3 regions of the Paenibacillus sp. FSL H7-0735 genome follow, and region 1 is predicted to be linked to each of the others. Evidence: riboswitches for the same ligand, from Rfam matches in the RefSeq annotation. Region 1 holds a riboswitch; each other region holds the start of a gene.
The links. Region 1 has a riboswitch for cyclic di-AMP ahead of NSS82_RS00810 (C40 family peptidase). Riboswitches for the same ligand answer to the same signal wherever they lie in the genome.

Region 1 (2,268 bases):
TATCTATTGGTGGAGGAAGCGCCTTTGCCGACTCTAAAATGGACTCTGTAATCTCAAAGACTATTGGAGTTGCCTATAAAACCGGAGGTACAAGCACTGCCGGATTTGATTGCTCTGGATTTACAAAGTATGTATTCAAGAATGTGGGTCTTACTTTACCTCGTACATCAAAAGCTCAATATAGCGTTGGAACTGCTGTATCCAAAAGCAATCTGCGTTCTGGTGATCTAGTGTTCTTTAACACACTTGGCAATGGAGTATCCCATGTCGGCATTTATGTTGGAAACGGAAAATTCGCACAATCGTCCTCTTCGCGTGGAGTGACCATCACTTCACTCAGTCAGGCCTACTGGGCCAATCGTTATGTTGGCGCTAAAAGAGTAATGAGTACTTCAGCTTATCAAGCTGTAGCCTTCGATTGAAACCTTCCTCACAACTATAACCTCACAATTACAACTATATGAACCTGAATCTGATTATGCCCGTAATCAAATTCGGGTTTTTCTTTATTCCATAATATATTTTTACACTATTAGAGCCCAATTGAAACACGTTTATTTGATAAAAATTGCAATTATATTAAAAATTAGGTCATTATTAACGCTTACATATGCCTTTCTACCGTAAAAATGCCAATTTTTCTGCATTAATATGTTAAAAACGATTGCCAAGCGGCTTTCTGTTTGTTACAATTAGCGCAGTGAGATTTTAGTAACATTTTTGTAATCATTAAGTTGTTATTTACAAAGGTTTTGTCATGTATTGATTACAAGCTAATCCTAATCAACAGTATGAGCCGAGTTTCCTAACTATTAGGAAAACGGGGGAACCAACTTTGGGTGAATTGACCTCCATTATATAGAGGGGTCATAGGGGACCTTCAACCGAACCCTTAAGCTAACCTCGTAGGCATTTGGAAGGGGTATACACTTTTGAAGAAGAAGTTAGCAGCAGCAGTACTAAGCTTTTCCATCATCCTCACCATCGGAGCAGGAAGCGCTTTCGCAGATTCCAAAATGGATAAAGTGATTGACAAGGCCATCGGTACTAAATACGTATCCGGCGGTATATCCACTAACGGATTTGATTGCTCCGGATTTACAATGTATGTGTTTGATAAGATTGGCATTAACCTTCCACACCAATCAGGTTCCCAATATCAAATGGGCACAGCAATCTCCCGTGATGATATAAGAGCCGGAGATCTTGTATTCTTCAATACAAGTGGCAAAGGTGTCTCCCATGTCGGCATTTATGTCGGTGAAGGTAAGTTCGCACACGCTTCTACCTCACGCGGTGTTACGATTAGCTCTCTGAGTGATAGCTACTACGTGAAACGCTACGTTGGTGCCAAGCGCATTATGAGCACAGACGCTTACCAATCGGTTGCTGCTGAATCGGAAGACAATGATGATGTGCAATAAATAACGTACATAGGCTCTTTTCCAAGGTACTCTTGGAGGAGAGCTTGTTTTTTTGTCTTATTACTTATTTACCCCTCTCATAATTTGTAAAACATTCCCCCTCATATAAAGTTTCTGAGTCGAACCTCCCCCATTTTGTATATAATTAGTAATATAGCAATGTCCTCGTGAAAGGAGATCGTTGACCTTATGATAAATCCCTCGGTAACTTTTCATGTTGTTCCTATGGAGGCAATTCACGGAGAAGCTATTTGTAAGTGGAGCTATACGCCCCCATATAATATTTATGGCTGGATGCCGTGGGAGCAGATGCAGGCTCTTGGCATCGAGTTTGGTGATCCGCAGCTCCGGGAGGAACAATATATCTCCATATTAAATGAAAATGAGGTTTTGTGCGGATTCGCACAGTTGTTCCCGATGGAAGGAGTCGTCCGTTTAGGAGTTGGGATGCGCCCCGATCTATGCGGCCATGGTTTAGGCAAACTATTCGTAGATGCCATCGTCCAGACAGCCTTGAATCGTTATCCTGATCGTGAGATAGATCTGGAAGTCCTGACCTGGAACCAACGCGCCATTCGAACTTATCAAAAATGTGGATTTACGATTACAGATACGTATGAACGCCGCACACCTACAGGAGACAAACCTTTTTATTGCATGGTCTATGACAAATGATATTAAATACCAGATATTTCATAAGAATGATTGTATTCTCGTTCATTTTTTTGTCACAAACCCTATGATAACGCTTCACCATAAGCTATAATGTAGGGAGCAGCTTACATAGAAGGGACGAATTGGGATGCAGAAATGGATCATGAGCGGTTTGTTTTTTGCCGCCTGT
Region 2 (2,268 bases), 480 kb from region 1:
TCAGCACACTGGCGAATACAAGTGCGGTAAGCGTGGATAGAGAATAACTGAGGGTCGAAGTTATCCTGACGATATATTTTATGAAGCTCTGTGAAGGTGCGGATAGTAACCTTGTCTGCCTCATTAGATTGTTCTAATAACATGGAACTGAGTACGTAGACTTCATTAGTATACTTTTGAACACACTCTGCAAATTTAGCACTGTAGGTGGACACGGGAGGTAAGGGGTCAGGCATGGTGAACACGATCCTTTCAGAATGAGAGATTTGCTTGAATCTATAATATAGAAAAGTAAGAGATGGATTTATTGATAAGATCGGCGGTGTCTGGTTCCGGGCAACTGTGTTTCTGCTGGGAGGCAGTGGATAAAGCTTTGGAAGGTTTGTAGTAGAGCCGTTCACTTCTGGAATTGCTCCCCCCAGCTGCAACACTGTACAGACGCCCTTGCTGAATATGCCCAGCCAAGGATTTACCCTGGAGCTTGGCCTTTAAATCCTGCAAAGCACCCTGAACTAGCTCAAGCTTAACCTGCTCCCAATCTGAACCTTCGCGGCGGACCTTATCCAGCGCTTCCTCAAGACGGCAATGACAGATAGCCCGTAAAAAAGAACTCCATTTAATGAGATCGAAATTTTTGGTGTTGGCAGAGATTAGACAAGCCCCCCAACTGCAACCTCCCTTACAGGTGAGCTTCAGAATACCATAACGGCAGCCTTCAGCCCCTTCCATTCCATAGTGAATAGGCTCGGGTTCATCCAATACAAATACTTCAATGCGGGATAGTCTGCGCTGGTCCATAGTAGGGTTCCTCCTTAGATTTCCAAAAGCTTTAAGTCTACATGATGAGTGACACTAGCCTTTTCTACACAAGCGAGCATTTCCATTTTATTCTCACAGACTGCGGTATGCTCTAGCCATAGTCGGAACTTCTCTTTCCGTATAACAGATAGATGTAAGGGAAAGGTGCTGCGGGATCTCAAGACATACCAACCGGCGCTTACATCTTTCCAAGGCTCCTTGAAGGCTGTAAACCACGGGAGTTTTTGATGCGATGACCAATCCTGCTGCTGTTGTTGTTCTCGAATTTTTTTATATATTTCATATACAATCTTAGAGTCTAAACAGTCTTTACAAGAAGAAGGTGTACTGAATTGGCGAAGGGCTTGGATCTGGTTCTGGCCAAATGCATAACCTACAATGTACTTGTGATTATTTTCTTCGAACCATAAGGCCCCGAAACAAACGTAATTTAGACTTATCGGCTCAAGCAGCCCTTGATGTATCCCTAAATAATAGTGCTTCAAAACATTCACCCCATCCAGCGTGCTATCACCTAATAGGCTCAGGTAACGCAAAAACCGCAGCAAGAGGAGGACCTCTGCTGCGGTTTTGGATTACAGGCAGATATACCTGGGCCAAAGCGTGGCGGATCAAGGGTCTCTCTCTTTACGCTTACGAGGTTAGCTGTCGGATTCGGACGGTGAGAGTCGCCCTACCTATTGAGACTTACGCAGTCTCCTTTGGATTCACCCCAAGTAGGCCAGGTGGCCTGATGGTTCCCCCGTTCCCTGCGAATGCAGGAACTCAGCGTTGATTGTTTTTCATGAATTAGATTCAACCCGAATCATACTCTTTTCAAGATTTTCTGTAAAAAACGGAAAATGTTCTTTTAGAGCGATTTTAACCATATCCTGCCGACTACGACTGAAAAACGAGGTAAATAGGTATTTATGGCGTGTTATCGCGCCTCTTTCTCGCTCAACCTCAGCTTCTTGCGTTTCTACCTATAAAGGGAATTTGCAGTATTTTCACCCTAAAAAGGTGAATAAAATCACATGGGTTATAGATAGCGATTAAACGCTCGAAACTCGAGTAAACAAGAGATATAGAGAGATTAGATATCAAGTAAGCGCTATCTAATGGGAAAATAGTTTTTAATTTGCATTATTTTGGCATCATTCAGGTTTTACAAGTCTTCGTGCATAAGAGTATGATTACTCCTGTTTCAACGACAATCGAATATTTGATCCGCTTAATTTCCGATAAGGAAAGCGGGGGAACCAACAATCGGCAGCCGATGTGAGAGTCGGAAGCTGATTATGGGGTGAATCCTGTAGAGGGTGCGAGTGAGCTCGCATCTATACAGGTAGGGCGACTCTCACCGCCCGAATCCGACAGCTAACCTCGTAAGCGTATGGAGAGAGGATGAGTGCAATGTGACCGCTAGCGAGCCACAGAGGAGATCCTTTGTGGCTTTTTGCTGTGCTC
Region 3 (2,268 bases), 5.9 Mb from region 1:
GCCAGCAGTGTGATCGTTAATGCCTTGTAGATGCGCTCCTGAGCCAGCCGATAACGGAACAACACAACATCTTCCCGTCCACGCAGCATAGCAATAACAGCACCAATCATCATCGTAAAGGTTGTTGTCTTGATCCCGCCGCCCGTTGAGCCTGGAGAAGCACCAATAAACATAAGAATCACTATAAAAAATTGTGTAGCCTGCCGAAGTCCAGCAATATCAACTGTGTTCGCGCCAGCCGTACGGGGAGACACGGATTGAAAGAAGGCTGATAATATTTTACCGCCAAAATTCAGTGAACCTAGGGTACGAGTGTTAGTAAACTCGAATATAAAAATAACCAGAGCTCCGATCAGAATCAGCCCTGTGCTGGTGGACAGGACAACTTTACTATGTAGAGACAGCCTGCGGGTTACCCGAAACTCCACCAGATCTGACATTACAATAAAACCAATCCCGCCGGAGACAATCAGAAACATCACAATAATATTCACAAGTGGATCATATACATAATCAGTTAAACTGCGAAAATCCCCAAAAATATCGAACCCCGCATTATTAAACATAGACACCGCATGAAATATGCCATAATAAATCGCTTTTCCCAGTGGCATATCAAAAGCCCAGCGAATAGACAGCAGCAAAGCGGCACAGCCTTCTATGACAAGAGAATATATGAGGACTCTTCGGATCAGCCGCACAATTCCTTCCATAGAGCCTTGATTCATGGCTTCCTGTAGGATTAGCCTGTCCCGCAAAGATATTTTACGCTTTAACACCAGTGAAAATAGAGTGGCCATGGTCATAAAACCTAAGCCGCCGATCTGGATCAGGATCATAATTACGGTTTTCCCAAAAATCGTGAACGAAGTTCCGGTATCCAGCACAACAAGCCCTGTTACACAGGTTGCCGAAGTTGAAGTAAATAATGCATCAATAAATTCCACGGAATTCCCGCTTGTGCTTGAGATGGGCAGCATAAGCAGCAAGGCCCCTATCAGAATAATCGATGCAAAACCAAGCACCAGTATCTGCGGCGGCGAGAGCTTCAGAAACTTAAATTCAGAACTCCTGCGAAACTGTGAAGCCACTTTGCTCACCTTCTTATCAAAAATTCCAACAAAAAAAGCACTGGAAAACCAATGCTGACTTGGTTCCTGCAGTAAATTAGCCTACGAGGTTAGCTGTCGGATTCGGACTGTGCAGGCTGCCCTATTCGTTCCCAGAACGAAATTCACCCCTGATGAAAGTGCCATTTATCGTGTACACTCCACTTTTCATCACTTCTTATGGTTCCCCCGTTTTCACCAGAAATTCGGCTACTATACAATTGCATACAAATTATATACGTTATTTAGTGAATTCACAAAGACACAATTAATGCTCATTCGCATGAAAAAATGCGGTTTAAAGAGACTGCATCAAAAGGAGTGCCTTTTCTCATCACTTTTCCGTGTTTTCCCTGCAATTACACCGATTCTCATCATTCGTGCAGAAATGAACACGATAAAATTCATGGTATAAATTCACATGACTATTCTATACTATCTCTATTACCCATAAAAAGAACATATAATGTTTTTTGTAACCAACCAGGCACTAATACTATAATGGAACATAACATTGTCAGTACATAACAAGGAGGCGTTACATGAATCCCGTCGGCCAGCCCTTACAGCAACGTGCCCTCTCCAAGAGGCTCATCATCTCGGGCATTATCGGTCTTATTCTATTTATTATGTTTCAGATTTCCCCTTCACTGCTTAGTAGCCCTACAGGTGAAGATACCACCGTCATTAGCAAGGCAGAAGCCCGTGACCAAGCCGTATTATTCGCAGAACAAAAGCTCAATTACACCGAAGCACCAAACGATCAATGGAATGTACTTTACGAGACGGACTCTTCCTTTTATGGTTATATGTCTCGCGAGAAGCTTGTGGAGGACTATACCAAGAAAAAATTGGATCAAAAATATCCTTTTGATGTCTTTCGTGCAACGCTTACTCCGTCAGCGGATCAAGAGCCGCAAATCATCGTTGACCTCAATATGTATACCGGCGAGATTGTCGCTTTCTCAAAGGCTGCAAAAGTTGCCTCCGAAGAGGGGTCTGGCATTGCTTCCGTTGGTGCAAAAGAGGACAAGGGAGCTGACCTCACTCTAGCGCAGAAGGAGAATCTTGCTCGTCCTTGGCTTCAGGAATGGGAAGTAAATCCTGCCAAGCTACAAATTGAATCGAATACAGGAAACCATGGGCTGGTGTATACGGA

Region 2: linked by a shared signal. The riboswitch ahead of NSS82_RS02940 (hypothetical protein) and the one ahead of NSS82_RS00810 (C40 family peptidase) in region 1 are both predicted to bind cyclic di-AMP.
Region 3: linked by a shared signal. The riboswitch ahead of NSS82_RS27360 (TrkH family potassium uptake protein) and the one ahead of NSS82_RS00810 (C40 family peptidase) in region 1 are both predicted to bind cyclic di-AMP.

Annotation. Positions count from the first base shown of each region.
Region 1 is NZ_JBBOZH010000001.1:167,224-169,491, reverse strand. Features, by position in the region: gene NSS82_RS00815 (C40 family peptidase) at 1-422, shown strand, start outside; cyclic di-AMP (ydaO/yuaA leader) riboswitch at 785-927, shown strand; gene NSS82_RS00810 (C40 family peptidase) at 933-1,424, shown strand; gene NSS82_RS00805 (GNAT family N-acetyltransferase) at 1,614-2,099, shown strand; gene NSS82_RS00800 (c-type cytochrome) at 2,227-2,268, shown strand, end outside.
Region 2 is NZ_JBBOZH010000001.1:651,847-654,114, forward strand. Features, by position in the region: gene NSS82_RS02930 (hypothetical protein) at 1-236, opposite strand, end outside; gene NSS82_RS02935 (hypothetical protein) at 277-798, opposite strand; gene NSS82_RS02940 (hypothetical protein) at 813-1,367, opposite strand; cyclic di-AMP (ydaO/yuaA leader) riboswitch at 1,436-1,600, opposite strand; cyclic di-AMP (ydaO/yuaA leader) riboswitch at 2,020-2,209, shown strand.
Region 3 is NZ_JBBOZH010000001.1:6,054,980-6,057,247, forward strand. Features, by position in the region: gene NSS82_RS27360 (TrkH family potassium uptake protein) at 1-1,091, opposite strand, end outside; cyclic di-AMP (ydaO/yuaA leader) riboswitch at 1,154-1,331, opposite strand; gene NSS82_RS27365 (CPBP family intramembrane glutamic endopeptidase) at 1,652-2,268, shown strand, end outside.